Regions from separate parts of the Lysinibacillus sp. NPDC096418 genome, predicted to be linked through region 1. Evidence: riboswitches for the same ligand, from Rfam matches in the RefSeq annotation. Region 1 holds a riboswitch; each other region holds the start of a gene.

Region 1 (4,618 bases):
CTATCATCGTACAAATAATTGCTAGACGGACGGCTCTTGACGGTAATTTTTTTTCAATCGAGCTACTCATAATTGGTACTAGCACAACTGTTAAACTTAATATAAAGCCCGCATTTGAAGCTGAAGTTGTTTCTAATCCGAATAGACTAAGTGAGAATAAAAGAAATAAGAGAAAGCCCTGAATCGCTGCGTATCCTAATGTTTTGACATTCACTTTTATCATGCGTTTATAAAAAATTAAGCCTGCTACGAAAAATGCAATTAAACAACGTAACGCCACAACATTATAAACCTCCAATGTTTCGAGTCCCATTACCATAAATGTGTAAGACAACCCCCAAAACATTGTTACGATTACCATCAAACTATTTGCTTTTCCTTGAATACTCATTATGCTCACCTACAGTTTCTGTACTAAAACAGTTTATTGATAAAATTTACTATATATCGTACATTGAGATTAGTAAAACGAATGTTTATAATGAATAGTATTAAAATAATTCATGGATGGTAAATTGCAGTGAGTTTAGTAAAATATGAAATATTGAATAAAGTGGCAGAACAAATGAGTTTTACGAAGGCAGCAGAAGCATTAGGGTTAACACAATCAGCAGTTAGTCATGCGATTTCTAGCCTAGAAAAAGAACTAGGGTTTGCATTGATTCACCGCAGTCGGACGGGTGTGACGCTCACAAGTGAGGGACAAACAATGCTGCTTTCAATGCGTCATGTGTTGGATGCAGAAGAATTATTACAACAAGAGGCAGCACATATTCTTGGTGTGACGCGAGGAAAAGTACGAATCGGTGTAATATCGAGTATTTCATCGAACTGGATGCCTGAAATTATTCAAATTATGGATACTCATTATCCAGGTATTACAGTCGAACTCCGTGAAGGAGATTATTACGAAATTGAACATTGGATACAAAGCGGGGAAGTGGATGCTGGATTTTTAAATGGTGATAAATCCGATCAGTTTCAATATATCGAGCTACGTCATGATCCATTACTTTGCATCGTATCCGACAAAAGTCCTTTATACAATAAAGAAGAGATTGATATTGCTGAATTAGAAAATATGCCGTTTATTATGACGTCTTATAGGGGTAAGAATGATGTAAAGGTTCTTTTGGAGCAGTATCAAGTGAAGCCAAATATTCGTTTTGAATTGTCGGAAGAAGTGGGCATCATTTCAATGATTACCCACCATTTAGGGATGAGTATTTTGCCAAAATTAGTGATTGACCGTTTTCCAGCATCATTAAGAACAATACCTCTAAAACAAGGTGGATACCGTACAATTGGACTAGCGATGAAGCACCATGCTTCACCAGTCACAAAAAAATTCGCAGAGATTTTGAAAACTTGGCTAGATGAGCAAAATTAGAAATTTGTCATTAAGCTAATTTACGATAAAATGATACATATAGATTTTAAGGGAAAAGGTGACTGTATGGGGACTTTAAAAGGGAAAACTGTGCTTATTACAAGTGGAGGAACGCTTGAAAAATGGGATCGCGTGCGAGGGCATACGAATTTGTCGAAAGGGGTTATGGGCTGTTATTTAGCAGAAGCAGCTCTTGCCGCTGGGGCTGATGTACTATATATGCACGGTTATTTTGCCAAGCTACCGGAAAACAAAGATAAAATGCGCTTAGTAGGCTTTGAAGGTATTGAAGATCTAGGCGATAAAATTCGCTATGCGGTGCAAGAAGAAAACGTCGATATTGTCATTATGGCTGCGGCTGGCTCTGATTGGGTGATCGATAAGGTGTATGACCAATCTGGTACATTAATGACGGAAGCGGGTAAAATGCCTTCGGATGAGCCTCCGATTATTCATTTTAAAAAGGCACCAAAAGTGTTAGGGCACATTAAGGGGTGGAAACCGAATGTCACGCTTGTCGGCTTCAAACTTGAAGCGACAGACAATGTGGATTTCTTGCTATCACGTGCAAGACTACGAATGGAATCTTCAAAAGCACAATTTATGGTGGCCAATAGTTCACAATCTTTATATGGTGAGCAAGAGCCTCATTGGATCGTACCGGCAATTGGAGAGCCAGTCAAAGTAAATGGCAAGGAAGAAACAGCAAGAGTACTAATGGAGTGTTTACAACAAATTTAAAGTGAAAAAACTGTGCAGAATACTATAAATTCTGCGCAGTTTTTTGTCTTTTTTAGCATATATTAATGACTAAATGCATTAAGTTTTACTGATAACTAAGTATTCTACTCTGTTTTGTAATATTTATATTGACTTTAGGTTTCCAGAATTATAAAATATCTCCAAGATACAATATTCTCTTATCAAGAGAGGTGGAGGGACTTGGCCCATGGAAGCCTCGGCAACCGAATATAACGGTGCCAAATCCAGCAGAGGGATCTGAGAGATAAGGGGCTCACCGAATCGAAATGATACTTTGACCTCTGTTTGTACACAGCCGTACAACAAAAAAATATGAAGGGGTGTTTCGTATGTTTCAACAATCGAAGGCGGATGATGAGAAGTTAGAAGTTATTGCTAAAGCCATTCAAGATTTACAGTTTGGAGAAGTGCAGATTACAATCCAAGACGGTGTAATTGTACAAATCAATCGACTTGAAAAACAAAGGTTTCCTCAAAAAAATAAATAATATCATAAGCTAACTAGAAAAACTGGAGGCCACATGACAAGGATGAACAATTCGTTCATTATTGTTGATGTGGTCTTTTAAATTTCTAGCTATTTGTAAAAGGAGAGAGGAAGTTGAAAGTGAAATTACGTTATTTAATGAATATCGGGGTGCTTAGTAGTATATCGATTGTACTGATGGTGTTTAATTTTCCACTACCACCGTTTCCAAGTTTTTTGCAAGTAGATTTTAGTGATGTACCAGCATTGTTAGCTGCGATTACGATGGGGCCAGTAGCAGGCATTTTAGTGGAACTTTTTAAAAATGTGTTGGATTGGTTAATATCGGGTAGCTTAACGGGTATGCCGGTTGGGCATATTGCAAACTTCACGACAGGGATATTGTTTATCTTACCGGTGTACTACTTTTATACAAAATTACAAAGTATCAAAGGGCTTATCATTGGTTTAGTATCAGGTACAACATCGATGGCTATAGGCATGAGTGTCCTAAATTATGTTCTTTTTTTACCGATGTACACATTTTTTTTAGGAACGGAGCCGATGAATGAATCAGCTTTAAAGGATTTAATCATTTTAGGGATTTTACCATTTAATTTATTTAAAGGTGCCATTATAATGGCAGTGACAATTGTAGTGTTTCGAAATATTCGTGTTTGGTTAGAAAATCAGCGCACACAATTTGACCGTGCGTAAGTATATAGGAGGTTATTAAAATGACGACATTAGCATTGGAAAATATTGAGGAAATTGCGACGACACTTGCAGCTAAATTTAAGGAAACAGCCGTAGCGCGTGATCAAGCGGGTGGTAATGCCAAGATTGAACGTGATTTGATACGAGAAAGTGGGCTTTTAAAGCTTTTAATTCCGACTGAATATGGTGGTTTAGGAGGAGATTGGGCGGAAATCCTACATCTTGTCCGTATATTTGCAAGAGTAGATAGTTCATTAGCACATGTTTTTGGTTATCACTTTGTCAATTTAACAACACCTCATTTATGTGGTAGTGAAGAGCAAAAGATTCGTTATTATACGGAAACAGTACAGGGTAATTTATTTTGGGGCAATGCGTTTAATCCAGTAGATATTAAGCTAACAGCAACAAAGTATGCGGATCATTACATATTCCATGGTAAAAAAACATTTTGCTCAGGCAGTGTAGATTCTGATTACTTGTTAGCGTCTGCACTTATAGATGGACGTGAAGAGCCTTTGCTCGCCATAATACCTACTAAACGAATTGGAATAGAAGTGAAAGAGGACTGGGATAACTTCGGTCAACGTCAAACAGATAGTGGGACAGTCGAGTTTCATGCTGTGCGTGTAGAACTAAACGAAGTGTTAGAAAACGGCTTCAACCATAATGAATTTTCTCGCCTTCGCTTAAATATCTCAAGCTTTATTTTAAATCATTTGTATTTAGGCATTGTAGAAGGTGCATTTGAAGCAGCGCGTACCTATGCACTAACCGAAACGAGAGCACGTTCACCAATTTATACTTCAGCGACGGATGATCCGATTATTCAAAAACATTTTGGTGAATTCTTTGCACAAGTAGAAGCAGCAAAATTAGTTGTTGCACACTCAGATGAATTGTTCCAAAAACTTTGGCATAAAGGAAGCGATATTCAGCCACATGAGCGTGAAGAATTAGACTATGCCACGAATGTAGCGAAAATTGTAACGACAAAAGTAGGGTTGGACGTTACCTCTCGCATGTTTGAAGTGATGGGTAGCCGTGCTACAGCCAATCGATATGGCTTTGATCGGTATTGGCGAAATTTACGCACGATGACATTACATGTACCAGTCGATACAACGCTTCAGGAATTAGGCCGACGTGTCTTACAACGATTGAAAGGGTGATTATTATGGTTCTAGTTGATTATGTGGTGGAAAGTTGCCTTCCTGAGATGGAAGAGGCTATTACGACACCAGTGAAAAATAAAATCGAAGCGAAGGGCATTCATTTTGGGT
Region 2 (4,618 bases), on a different contig from region 1:
AACTTGCGTATTTGATACGATAATATCACATCACGTAAAAGAAAAGAGGCCCTTAATATGATCTATCCTTTTAAAGATAAAAACCCCCATATTCATCCATCGGTCTTTATCGCAGACTATGCGACAGTAACGGGCGACGTCACAATTGGAGCCGAAACAACAATTTGGTTTAATACAGTTATTCGAGGAGATGTATCTCCTACTATTATCGGTAAACGAGTGAGTATTCAAGACCTATGTTGCTTACATCAAAGCCCTAAATATCCACTCATTATAGAGGATGAAGTAACAGTTGGTCATCAAGTAACCCTACATAGTTGTACGATTCGTCAAAATGCATTGATTGGCATGGGTTCCATTATTTTAGACGGGGCTGAAATTGGCGAAGGTGCTTTTATCGGTGCAGGTAGTCTCGTACCTCCGGGAAAAGTAATTCCTCCTAATAGCTTGGCTCTAGGACGCCCAGCAAAAGTCGTACGTGAATTAAATGCCGAAGATAAAGAAGATATGGAGCGCATTGTTCGTGAATACGCTGAAAAAGGACAATACTATAAATCACTGCAAAAATAGATTAAAGGGGAACTAAGATAATTTCTTTTCTTAGTTCCCCTTTATTCATTACAGACCAGCTTTAGCTCTTAATGCGTCAGCTTTGTCCGTTTTTTCCCATGGTACATCTAAGTCAATACGACCGAAATGACCATATGCTGCTGTTTGTTTGTAAATTGGACGACGTAGATCAAGCATTTTAATAATACCTGCTGGGCGTAAGTCGAAGTATTCGCGAATCCATTCTACGATTTGGCTTTCATTTACTTTTCCTGTACCGAATGTATCAACAGCGATTGACACAGGCTGTGCTACACCGATTGCATAAGCAAGTTGTACTTCTGCACGTTCCGCAAGACCCGCTGCTACGATATTTTTCGCCACGTAACGTGCTGCATACGCTGCTGAACGGTCAACCTTTGTCGCGTCCTTACCAGAGAATGCACCACCACCATGACGTGCATAACCACCATAAGTATCTACGATGATTTTACGCCCTGTCAGACCTGCATCACCTTTAGGTCCTCCGATTACAAAACGACCAGTTGGATTGATGAAGTATTTTGTATTCGCATCAAGTAATTCACCTGGTACAACAGGTCCAATTACTACCGCTTTTAAATCTGCCTGAATTTGTTCAAGCGTCACTTCTTCATCATGTTGTGTTGAAATAACAATTGTATCCACACGTACTGGTTGGTTATTTTCATCGTATTCAATTGTTACTTGTGTTTTACCATCCGGACGTAAGTATGCTAATTCGCCAGATTTACGTACTTCTGTAAGACGGCGAGCTAATTTATGTGCTAAGCTGATTGGTAGTGGCATAAGCTCAGGCGTTTCGTTACATGCATAACCAAACATTAATCCCTGATCTCCTGCACCAATCGCTTCGATGTCTTCTTCTGTCATTGTTCCTTCGCGTGCTTCTAATGCTTGGTCAACACCTTGTGCAATATCTGCAGATTGCTCACCGATTGCCACTAGTACTGCTAGGTTTTCAGCATCAAAGCCATACTTCCCACGAGTGTAGCCAATCTCTGCTACAGTATCGCGTACGATTCCTTTAATATCTACATACGTAGAAGTAGTGATTTCTCCTGCTACTAATACTAAACCTGTTGTTACAGTAGTTTCACACGCTACACGTGCATTTGGATCTGCTTCTAAAATTGCATCTAAAATTGCATCCGAAATTTGGTCGCAAATTTTATCTGGATGTCCTTCCGTTACACTCTCTGATGTAAACAATCGACGGTTTGTCATTTGGTTTCCTCCTATTACTCTTGCGAATAGTGCTCGCGAAATTAATACGGTACTCATTACCCATGTCAAGTTCGCTCCTAAAGGATTGAACTTCAAGCCGTTGTTGCTGACGTTTCACTTTCGCACAAAAAGGCAGCTGCTGCTTTTAACACGAGGATTTCGAAAGGCTTATCCTTACTTATAATAAGGAAGAAAATAAATATCGTTACTACGGTAGTTATTTTTACAAACAAAAAAATCCTCAACTCACGCTTTTACATGAGGAAAGGATTTGACATTTCGTAACCTTTCACTCTTATCGTTCAAGGGAAATTCCCCTGCATCAGGTTGGCACCAGCGCATACCGTGAAATTGGTTATGCAGGTTGCCGGGTTTCATAGGGCCTGACCCTCCACCAGCTCGGGATAAGAGTATCCGTTCAATTCCACATGTTACTTAAAACAGCCGCTTATGTCAAATATTTTATGACGTTTATGCTAATTGTAAGAAATTCGCAAAAATAAATTTTCGAATTAGTATAGATTATTTAGGCAATTGTGTTATACTATTTTTGAAAATAAGAAAATCTCCCTGACTCAGGGAATACTATAAAAAAGGATGGTATTTAATCGATGAATTCAGTAGAAATCGCTAACGAACTGAAGGAATTATTAAGCGGCGGGAACATTAAAGTTCAACTTTCAGTACCACAACTTGTAGAAAAAGCTACATCTCGCGGTGAAGCATTGTTAACAGTAGATGGCGCACTTCGCGCAGAAACTGGTAAATACACTGGTCGTTCACCTAAAGATAAATATACGGTAGAAGAAGCAGAATCAAAAGAACAAATTGATTGGGGTAATGTAAACCTACCGATTTCATCTGAAGTATTTGATAACTTATATGTAAAAGTATTAAACTACTTAAAAGAAAAAGATGAACTTTTCGTTTTCAAAGGCTTTGCAGGCGCTGATAAAGATTCACAATTAAGTATCCAAGTGATCAACGAATACGCTTGGCACAATCTTTTCGTTCATCAATTATTTATCCGTCCAACTGAAGAAGAATTAGCATCTCACGTTGCAGACTTCACAATCGTTTCAGCTCCTAACTTCAAAGCAGACCCTGCTGTCGATGGTACAGCTTCTGAAACATTCATTATCGTGTCTCTTGAAAAGAAAATCATCTTAATTGGTGGTACTGAGTATGCTGGCGAAATGAAAAAATCGATTTTTGGTATCATGAACTACTTGTTACCACAACAGGGCATCCTTTCGATGCACTGTTCAGCAAACGTTGGTGAAGCTGGCGATGTAGCATTATTCTTCGGATTATCTGGTACTGGTAAAACTACGTTATCAGCAGATGCTGACCGCAAATTAATCGGTGACGATGAACACGGTTGGTCTGATAACGGCGTATTCAATATCGAAGGCGGTTGCTACGCAAAAACTATCAATCTTTCTGAAGAAAAAGAGCCTGAAATTTACCATGCTATCCGTTTCGGTTCTGTATTAGAGAACGTTGTGGTTGATCCGGACTCTCGAGTATGTGACTACGATGACGGTTCATTAACTGAAAACACACGTGTTGCTTATCCTATCGATTACATCGAAAACATCGTAACACCATCTGTTGCAGGTCACCCAAAAACAATCGTCTTCTTAACAGCCGATGCCTATGGCGTATTACCTCCAATCAGTAAATTAACAAAAGAGCAAGCAATGTATCACTTCCTAAGCGGTTTCACTTCAAAACTCGCTGGTACTGAACGTGGTGTTACAGAGCCTGAACCAGTATTCTCTACATGCTTCGGTTCTCCGTTCCTACCACTTCCAGCAACAGTTTACGCTGAAATGTTAGGTAACAAGATTGACGAGCATGGCGCACAAGTATTCCTAGTTAACACAGGTTGGACTGGTGGCGAATACGGCGTAGGTTCACGTATGAAGCTTTCTTACACTCGTACAATGATACGTGCTGCAATCGACGGTAAACTAAACAACGTTGAAACAATCCAAGACGCTGTATTCGGATTACATATCCCAACTGCTGTTGAAGGTGTTCCAACTGAAGTACTTAACCCTCGTGATGCATGGGCAGATAAAGCAGCATATGATGTAAAAGCAGCTGAACTTGCTAATCTTTTCAACGATAACTTCAAGAAATTCTCAAACGTTTCTGAAGCAATCATTAAACAAGGCGGTCCTTTAAAATAAGACGCATTCAAAGAGGAGACGAATAATATCGTCTCCTCTTTCTTATGTTCTATAAAGATATAAATAGACTTTGATATTAAACGATAACACGAAAGTAGCACAGCCTACATAATTGGTTTTTCTTTTCCCTCCTGCAACCACAAAGGGAACTCCTCTAATAATTGCTCATATAACGGCTCATCACTAACAGTCTCTATACTACTCTAAGGCTCTTCCTCTAGAAAATTAGTTATAACCTCTTATAAAAAACTAAACAACCAGTCACCGGTTCAATACCGACAACTGGTTGGATAAATGCTATTTTGAGCTCTGTTTTATAAACGGGGAGCACTTTTTTTAAGAATAAATCTGTTCATACCACTGTTTAGCAGCTTCCACTTCTACTATTGTGAGCTGATGTCCAGTACTTACCCATTGAACACCAACCGATGCACTTGCATCTGCTAATAGTTGTAGTAGTTCAAGAGATTCTTGTTGCGGACAAATCGGATCATTCATTCCTGCCGCGATAAATACATGGATACCCGTTAAATTGGGGAGTGTAATACCGCGCCTTGGCACCATAGGATGATGTAAAATTGCACCTTTTAGTGCATCTTCAAAAT
Region 3 (4,618 bases), on a different contig from region 1:
ACCCAATACCATTGAAGGGCGAGCTTCACGTAATAATACATGCCATACAATTTGTGTACGTTTAATACCCATAGCTTTGTAGGCTTCCAATACGCCAGATTCTACTTCTAGTAATGCTGTTTCAATCAGACGCGCTAAATAAGGTGCTGTATAAATGACAAGTGGCACAATTGCCCCATTCACACCAATTGTTGTACCTACAATCGTCTTTGTTAATGGCAGGATGAAGAATAATAAAATAATAAATGGCACTGAACGAATAATATTGATGATTAAATTTAACACCTGGTAGAAAAACTTATTGCTATACATTTGGCCAGGGCGTGTAAGGACAAGAAGTGCACCTAGTGGAACACCAATCAATATAGAGAATAACAGTGAAATGCTGACCATTTGGAAAGTTTGAAGTGCGGCTTCCCAAATAATTGCCCACCATTGATCGATAAAGTCTGTGATTAAACTCATGCGTTAGTCCCTCCTAATACTTCTGTTATGACACCGTTTGTTTGGAAGAACTGTAGGGCTTTTTGTACTTCGGACTGTTCACCGTGAATATGAGTCACGATATTACCGACAACACCATTTTTAAGTTCGATAATGTTTGCTGTTAGAATATTAGGCTTTACATTAAATTGAAGAGCCGCTTCTGTAATAAGTGGATTTCCTGTACTTTCGCCGACAAAAGTAAGACGTGTAACGGCACCTGATAAATTTAACTGCTCAATTAATGATGATTTTAATGTACGCTGTGAAATGGTATTGAGAAACTTTTGGGTCGTTTTATGGTGAGGCTTTGTAAACAAATCAATGGCCGAACCTTGTTCAACGACTTTTCCGTTTTCAAGAACTGTAACATGGTCGCAGATTTTTTGGATGACGTTCATTTCATGCGTAATCAATAAGATGGTAATGCCTAATTCAGCGTTAATTTTTAGTAGTAAATCTAAAATAGAATCAGTCGTTTCAGGATCGAGAGCACTTGTAGCTTCATCACTTAATAAAATTTCAGGTTCTTGTGATAGGGCTCGTGCAATGGCCACACGTTGTTTTTGGCCGCCTGATAACTGACTAGGATAGCTTTGTTGACGTTCTTTGAGGCCAACAATAGCTAAGTATTTTTCAACGCGCGTTTCAACTTCCTTTTTGCTATAGCCAAGCAAGCGTAAGGGAATCGCCACATTTTCATAAACCGTTGCAGTTTTCAGTAAATTGAAACCCTGAAAAATCATGCCGATTTTTTGGCGCGTTTTACGTAGCTCGCTTTCAGATAAAGTTGTTAAATCAACATTATCTATTTTGACACTTCCAGAAGTAGGGCGCTCCAATAAATTCACGCAACGAATTAGTGTACTTTTTCCAGCACCACTATAGCCAATAACGCCATGGATTTCTCCTTTTTTAACGTGCAGATTAATATCGTCAACAGCTCGAACTGTGCCACTCTTCGCTTTGAATTGTTTCGTTATATTTTGTAATTGAATCATGTAGTCACGTCCTTTTTGAAAGATAAAAAGCTACCGCTTGAAACGGTAACTTTTTTGAAATACGTTATTACCAAGTTGGTAAGATAGAGCCTTCAAATTCTTCTTCGATAAATTTTTTCACTTTGTCTGATTGGTAAGATTCAATAAGTAATTTTGCTGCTGCATCATCTTTATTAGCAGCACGCACAACTAATTGGTTTGCATAAGGTGAATCAGCAGCTTCGATTAATAGTGCATCTTCAGTTGGCTTAATGCCTGCTTCAAGTGCATAGTTAGTATTAATTGCTGCTACATCTACTTCTGTTAATTGCTTAGGAATTTGAGCAGCTTCTAATTCGATGAATTTAAGGTTTTTAGGGTTTTCATCTAAATCGTGAATTGTTGCTTTTGCACGTTTCTCTTTATTGATTTTGATGAAGCCTGCCTCTTCCAAAATATAAAGTGCACGAGTGCCGTTTGTCGGGTCATTTGGAATTCCAACAGTAGCACCTTTAGGGATATCATCGAAACTGTCGTACTTATCAGAGTAAAAGCCCATTGGACTAATATACGTAACGCCAACAGATACAAGATCTGTTCCTTTATCCTCGTTAAATTGTTTCAAATAAGGACCGTGTTGGAAGCTGTTTACATCAATTGAGCCTTCACTAAGTGATGTATTTGGAAGTACATAATCCGAGAATACTTTTAATTCGAGATCTAAGCCTTTTTCAGCAGTTATTTCCCCAACAACTTCCATGATTTGTTCGTGTGGACCAGGTGTTACACCTACGATTAATTTTTCTTCACTTAATGTTTCACTGGTTTTTCCGTCATTGCTACCGCAAGCAGCGAGAACTCCTGTTAAAATAGCTGCTGATAAAAATAAACCAAATTTTCGTTTCTTCATGTGTTATTCCTCCAATAGATATATGTATAGTTGGTATTTAGAAATTTAAAAAACCTCTCAAGATGTTTCGTCAGGAGAGGCAATAGAACAATACCTCTCTTATCTTTCAAAACAAATACTGTTTTGCTGGATTTAGCACCTTTCTGATAATCAGATGGTTGCCGAGCTTCATAGGGCCAGTCCCTCAGCTACTCTTGATAAGAGATGTTTATTAAATTTAAAATCTATTGGAATAACAATATAGTAAAAAAGTTTAGAAAGCAATAACTTTTCAGAAAATGATAAAAATTCTGCGTTTACGCAGAGAATAAGCCTAATTTCTCGATCCTTATCATTGCTTCACGTAGTCGACCTTCACTTACGAGAAGACCAACGCGCACGTAGCCCTCACCATATTCACCAAAGCCGTTTCCCGCGGCGACTGCTATATCTGCTTTATCTAATAGAAAATTTGCAAATTCTTCACTTCTAAAACCCTTTGGGACAGGTAGCCATGCAAAGAACGAGCCCTTTGATGCAGTCACTTGCCAACCTATGCGATGAGCTTCTTCTACAAGTACATTACGACGGCGTTCATATATTGCTCTTAGTTCGTCAGTGCAGTCTTGAGACGCAGTGAGTGCGACTGCTGCTGCTTGCTGTACGGCAGGGAACTGGCTACAAAATAGATGATCTTGAATGATGTTAATGGCTTCGATAATTTTTGCATTCCCAACTGCAAAGCCGATACGCCAACCCGCCATATTGAAGGTTTTTGATAGGGTATACATTTCGATACCAACTTCTTTGGCACCTTCAGCTTGTAAGAAGCTAACAGGTTTGACGCCATCGAAGCCGATTGCACCGTATGCAAAATCATGCGATACGACGATATTATTTTCTTTAGCGAATTTTACAGTTTCCTCAAAGAATGCAAGATTTGCTGTGCCGCCAGTCGGGTTATTTGGATAATTCATATACATAAGCTTTGCACGCTCTTTTGCTTCATCTGATATTTTGCTGTAATCCGGCAAGAAGTCGTTTTCAGCTTGAAGCGGCATTATGTGGTAATTGACGTCACCTAATACAACGCCAGATAAATAATCCGGGTAGCCTGGATCGGGAAGTAGCATATAATCACTAGGATTTAAAATAGCCATTGGTAGTTCGACAAGCCCGATTTTTGTGCCGCCGAGCACGGCCACTTCAGTATTTGGATCAATATCGACATTGTATTCACGTTTGTAAAAGTCTGCTGCTGCTTGACGTAATTCTTGTACACCTCTAAATGGGGAGTACTTGTGGTTTTGTGGATTTTCAGCAGCTTCTTGTAATGCTTTAATAATATGAGGCGGTGTTGGTTGGTCAGGGTTTCCTTGTCCGAGATTAATGACATCGCGACCTTCTGCCAGTGCTGCATTAACTTTTTGTACAAGTGCAGCAAAGAATTGTGTTGGTAGTTGTTGTAGTTTTTTAGAGAATTCCATGTACATTCACCTTTTTCAGAATATAATAATTACTAATAGATATATGTTGCAAATACTATTACTTTTTTTTCTAAATGTCTAGAGGAGGATGAAATCGTGAAAATAGGGTGTATCCAATTAAATGTAGGTTTTGGTAAGGTCGAGGAAAATTTTGTCCGAGCTGAAGAGAAAATTCGTGAAGCTGCAAGCCAAGGAGCAGAAGTTATTGTTTTACCAGAAATGTGGAACACAGGTTATGCACTAGAAAAATTACCAGAGCTAGCAGACGTTGATGGTGAACGTACAAAAGCATTTTTACAAGGCTTATCGATGGAACTAGGTGTCCATATTGTTGGAGGGTCTGTTTCGACGAAGAAGGATGACAAATTTTACAATACGATGTACACGTTCGATAAAGATGGTGAGCAAGTAGGTGAATATAGCAAGGCTCATTTATTCCGATTAATGGACGAGCATTTATTTTTAGAAGCGGGAGATAGCATGAATCGCTTCCAACTGGGCGATATCGAAGCGGCAGGTGTGATTTGCTACGACATTCGTTTCCCGGAATGGCTACGCGCCCATGCACTTGACGGCGCAAAAGTATTGTTTGTACCAGCGCAATGGCCAACACCACGTATTGATCATTGGAAGACATTATTACAAGCACGTGCCATCGAAAACCAATGTTTCGTCATAGCAGTCAATCGTATTGCCAACAAAGTAGAGAACTTCAATGGCCAATCAATGGTCATTCAGCCTTGGGGTGAAGTACTTTGGATTGGTGCTGAAGATGAAGA
Region 4 (4,618 bases), on a different contig from region 1:
TTAAGCCAACTGATAACGGTTTAATATGCTCAATTGAAATATAAAACGCATCTATCGATTGGCCAGCAAGCGTCGTACCCATTGGCTCAATTGTTCCTGAAATCATGACTGGTAGTTCTTTACCTGTCTCTTTAAATGCGCGTGAAACACCTAGTGTCCCAGCTTTTACGTTCAACATATCCTGACTCGTTTCAAGAAGTATTAAATCTGAACCTGCTTCAATTAAAGCTTTTGCCTGTACGTAGAAATTCTCTTCAAGCTCATCAAATGTAATGCCACCTGTTACAGATAACGTTTTAGTCGTTGGCCCCATAGCCCCCGCAACAAAACGCGGCCAATCAGATGTTGAAAATTCATCGACCACTTTACGTGCTATTTCAACGGCACGTGTATTGATTGCATCTGCTTTGTCTCCAAGGTCGTATTCATTTAATACAAGAGGCGTTCCCCCAAATGTATTCGTACAAATAATATCTGCACCCGCTTCTAAATACTCACGGTGTACTTTTTCAAGGACATCAGGTCTTGTCAGTACAAGGTTTTCATTACAACCATCTAACTCTTCCCCACCAAAGTCCTCTGCTGTTAAATTTTCATTTTGAAGCATTGTACCCATCGCGCCATCAAGGATTAAAATTCGTTTTTCTAGTTGCTTTTCAATCAAGTGCTTAGCCATTTGTACTTACCCCTTTTTTCTGTTCATCCAGTTGTTCTATATAGTCCATTAATTCTAGCGTCATATCATAACGTAAAAACGGTGTGATTAAATAAATGCCATTGAAATATTCCGCCGCTACTTCTACAAGTTCTCGTGCAATTGCAATGCCCTCTTGTGTCGCCATGTCCTTATCATCGCCACACGCTTTCATACGCTCTAACGCATCCTCTGATAATTTAATGCCTGGTACTTCATGATGTAAAAATTCTGCACTCTTATAACTCGTTACAGGCATAATTCCTATATAAATTGGCGTTTCTAAATGTTTCGTAGCCTCATATATTTCTACAATCTTCTCTTTTGTATAGACAGGTTGCGAGATGAAATAATCTGCACCGTGCTCAATTTTCTTTTCGAGTCGTGCCACTGCACGGTCTAAAACACGTACATTCGGGTTAAACGCCGCTGCCACAGAGAAGTTTGCCTTTTTACGCAGGGGTTTCCCTGAGAATGATACACCCTCATTTAACTGCTTAATCAGTTGGATTAATTCCATTGAAGACACGTCATACACACTTGTTGCACCTGGGAAATCCCCCACTTTTGTCGGGTCACCAGTAACCGCTAAAATGTCATGAATGCCTAATGCATCTAAGCCCATTAAATGTGACTGCAAGCCGATTAGATTACGATCACGGCATGTAATGTGCGTCAATGGACGCACACCATGTATTTGTTTCACTAATGCACCCATCGCTATATTACTTATACGCGGTGAGGCTAAAGAATTATCGGCCATCATGACTACATCTGCGCCAGCTTCATATAATTTTTTCGCACCCTCTACAAAGCCATCTATTTCTAGGTGTCTAGGCGTATCTAACTCCACTATAACAGAGCGCTCACGTTTCACTTTTTCATGCAGAGGCTCGTATATCGTAGGTTCCGCCTCACGTACAATCTCTTTCTTTTCTGGCTTCGCGGATTTGTTTTGTACAGGTGCTAACTCTTCTAAATACTTTTTAGCTGCGGCAATATGTTTCGGTGTCGTACCACAGCACCCTCCAATTAAACGTACACCTTGATCACGTAGCGCAACTGCTGCACGCCCAAAATAATCTGCCTCAGATTCGTAAACGACACGACCATCTTCCACATCTAACAGGGAGGCATTTGGATATGCAGACATAAATGCATTTTTAGGCAACTCCACTCCCTCAAACGCTTGAATCGTATGATGCGGACCTAAACGGCAATTTACGCCGACAATATCTGCGCCCAAAGCTTCTAACTCATGTAATGCCTGATTTAACGACATACCATTTTGTAATACACCAGGCTCATGCATCGATACTTGCGCAATAATCGGCAACTGAGTTTTTGCTCGCAGCATTTTTAAAGTCGCTGCTAATTCTTCAAAATCATAATAAGTTTCAAGTAGAAGGCCATCTGGATTGCCTGCCAATAACACATTTGCTTGTTCATCAACTGTTGCTAAAATTTCTTCCAATGTTGCGTCACTTTTACGGATTCCACGAATCCCGCCAATCGTGCCCAGTACAAATTGTCCACCATCTGCAACTGCCCGCTTGGCTATTGTTATTGCCGCTTCATTGAACTGTTGCACGCGTGATTCTAAACCATAGCGTGCTAGTTTTATAGCATTTGCTCCGTATGTATTCGTTTGAATAATATCAGCACCTGCAGCAATATATTCACGATGAATTTTTTCAATTAACTCTGGTCGTTGCACATTCATCTCCTCGTGGCAGTACTCCAAACCATAGCCATATAACAACGTTCCAATTGCGCCATCAGCTGTTAGCACATGCGTTTTTAACTTTTCAAGCAATCCCATAAATCTTAGCCCCCTCTGTCACATCTATAAAATTCGCTCCAGCGGATTTTCGTCTAGATTTTGAATTGTGCATGCACAATTCATTCCTTTTAAAATCTATGACATCCGCCGGAGGCTTTTTCTTTATTCAGCGTTCTAACGCTGAATAAAGAAAAAAGCCTTCTTTACAAAAAGAAGGCTTTAACGTGTCGTAATTGTTTTTCCTTCTCATCTACTGACCACAAAGGTCTACTGGAATTAGCACCTGACATTAAGTTGGTTGCTGAAGCGTCATAGGGCCAGTCCCTCGACTTCTCTCGATAAGAATGTTGTATGAATTTTTTAAATAATTAAAAGAATCATATCGCTTACGCACGTTGACGTCAAGACTATTTCACCTAACAAAGTAATTTTAATCTAAAACACATCAATTTCATGTTTCCCCTACTATATGGAAAAAACCTTTATACAAGCTTTTTAGCAATCATTTCTCCAACTTTTTTGCCATTTTGAATACATGCACCAATACCAACACCAAAATACGAACATCCAGCAAGTGATAAGTTTGGATACCTTACTTCTAACTCAGCAGTTAGACCTTTTAATGCTTCTTGATGCGCTAAATCATATTTTGGCATTTCATTAATCCATTTCGCGACATTAACAACCACTGGCTTATTTTCAATTCCTAAGCTTTTTCGTACGTCCTCCAAAGCTACTGCTGTAAGTTCTTCCTCTGACATGGCACGTAACTGCTCATATGCAGGGTTAATGCTCTTATAGAAGAGTCGCACGAGTAATTTACTTTCAGAAGAAGTATGTTTCCACTTTCGACTCGTCCATGTAGCAGCATTACATTGCAAATCAGAATTATGTGACACAATAAAACCTGTTCCATCCGCTGGCAACACAGTATCTGGCACATCAAAGCCTAAATAAATTGTAATAGCTGAAGCTGTGTTAAATTGATTAAAATACTCATTTAAAGGCTCATCTCTTAATAAACGTTGTACTGCTTCATTCGGTATCGCCATGACAACATGATCCACTTCGATTGTTTCACCATTCGCTAAAGAAATAGCATAGTTATTGTCATTTTTCACAACACCGGTTGTCGCTACACCCTTTAATATTTCGACTTCCGTTAACATTTCCTCTAGGCGATCTATTAGTGAAGATAATCCATTTTTGAAAGAGATGAATTTTTTATTTGCCGCTTTGACAAATTGTTCGCGATGCATTTCAAAACCTTTAATAATACTGCCATAATCATTTTTATAATCGATTAAATACGGTAGCGTTGAAGCAATCGATAACTGATGTAAATCTCCAGAATATACCCCAGCAAGTACTGGTGCAATTTGATTTTGTACAAGCTCTTCCCCAAAATAATAAGTTAAAAACTCACCAATCGAACTTTCTTTCGTAAATCCTACATTTGGCAGTGTAAAATCCTTTAGTGCTTCCTGCTTTCCTGCCGCTGACACTAATGTACTAGCTTCCAACGAAGCTAAACTCATTGGGATACCAAAAGTTGAATCTAATGGAATGGCATGTAACTCATTATTTGTGTAAATATAGGACGTACCTGTCTCGTTATAGACAAGTGAGTCTTCAAAATTCAACTCTTTTACTAACTCCATAACACCCTTATGACGTGCCACAATGGAATCTGCACCTGTTTCCATAATAAAACCCTGTTCATATGCTGAGTGCAGTTTCCCACCCAAATATGTATTTTGTTCTATCAACACAAGCTTAACGTCTAAACCTTTTTCTAGTACTTGTCGTTGTAAATAATGCATCGTGCATAAACCCGTAATGCCTCCGCCGAGTACAGCTACTGTTTTCATTCTACCCGCTCCTATTTTCTTTTTTCTCCTCTTAATTATAGACCTTTTCACCCAAATATTATGTGAAACCCTTTACAAAATTAGAAACAAAAATAATTACATTCTCATAACGAGCAAAACACTAAACATTTATTTCCATCTAATAAGGTGGTAGTTGCTTCCCACGGGCGAGCGTCGAGCCTCCTCGTCGATCATTCTTCACTCTTGTGGGGTATTGCCTGTCTCTTTCGCTACAGAACAAAGCTTCCTGGGGCCACTCCAATCAACTAA

Evidence for each region. Region 1 has a riboswitch for S-adenosylmethionine ahead of ACIQZG_RS22295 (YezD family protein). Riboswitches for the same ligand answer to the same signal wherever they lie in the genome.
Region 2: it holds a riboswitch for S-adenosylmethionine, as region 1 does, so the genes downstream of both, metK (methionine adenosyltransferase) here and ACIQZG_RS22295 (YezD family protein) in region 1, are expected to answer to the same signal.
Region 3: it holds a riboswitch for S-adenosylmethionine, as region 1 does, so the genes downstream of both, ACIQZG_RS21425 (MetQ/NlpA family ABC transporter substrate-binding protein) here and ACIQZG_RS22295 (YezD family protein) in region 1, are expected to answer to the same signal.
Region 4: it holds a riboswitch for S-adenosylmethionine, as region 1 does, so the genes downstream of both, ACIQZG_RS15390 (bifunctional homocysteine S-methyltransferase/methylenetetrahydrofolate reductase) here and ACIQZG_RS22295 (YezD family protein) in region 1, are expected to answer to the same signal.

The regions. Positions count from the first base shown of each region.
Region 1 is NZ_JBIWEY010000046.1:14,492-19,109, forward strand. It holds gene ACIQZG_RS22280 (DMT family transporter) at 1-391, opposite strand, end outside; gene ACIQZG_RS22285 (LysR family transcriptional regulator) at 521-1,390, shown strand; gene ACIQZG_RS22290 (phosphopantothenoylcysteine decarboxylase domain-containing protein) at 1,457-2,131, shown strand; SAM riboswitch class I at 2,308-2,403, shown strand; gene ACIQZG_RS22295 (YezD family protein) at 2,482-2,640, shown strand; gene ACIQZG_RS22300 (ECF transporter S component) at 2,778-3,335, shown strand; gene ACIQZG_RS22305 (acyl-CoA dehydrogenase family protein) at 3,356-4,507, shown strand; gene ACIQZG_RS22310 (ABC transporter ATP-binding protein) at 4,513-4,618, shown strand, end outside.
Region 2 is NZ_JBIWEY010000024.1:24,780-29,397, reverse strand. It holds gene ACIQZG_RS16500 (gamma carbonic anhydrase) at 58-570, shown strand; gene metK (methionine adenosyltransferase) at 619-1,815, opposite strand; SAM riboswitch class I at 2,108-2,226, opposite strand; gene pckA (phosphoenolpyruvate carboxykinase (ATP)) at 2,427-4,013, shown strand; gene ACIQZG_RS16485 (alpha/beta hydrolase) at 4,350-4,618, opposite strand, start outside.
Region 3 is NZ_JBIWEY010000042.1:4,612-9,229, forward strand. It holds gene ACIQZG_RS21415 (methionine ABC transporter permease) at 1-465, opposite strand, end outside; gene ACIQZG_RS21420 (methionine ABC transporter ATP-binding protein) at 462-1,484, opposite strand; gene ACIQZG_RS21425 (MetQ/NlpA family ABC transporter substrate-binding protein) at 1,552-2,373, opposite strand; SAM riboswitch class I at 2,470-2,577, opposite strand; gene ACIQZG_RS21430 (pyridoxal phosphate-dependent aminotransferase) at 2,670-3,839, opposite strand; gene ACIQZG_RS21435 (carbon-nitrogen family hydrolase) at 3,936-4,618, shown strand, end outside.
Region 4 is NZ_JBIWEY010000021.1:47,126-51,743, reverse strand. It holds gene metH (methionine synthase) at 1-676, opposite strand, end outside; gene ACIQZG_RS15390 (bifunctional homocysteine S-methyltransferase/methylenetetrahydrofolate reductase) at 669-2,516, opposite strand; SAM riboswitch class I at 2,721-2,822, opposite strand; gene ACIQZG_RS15385 (protoporphyrinogen oxidase) at 2,960-4,348, opposite strand.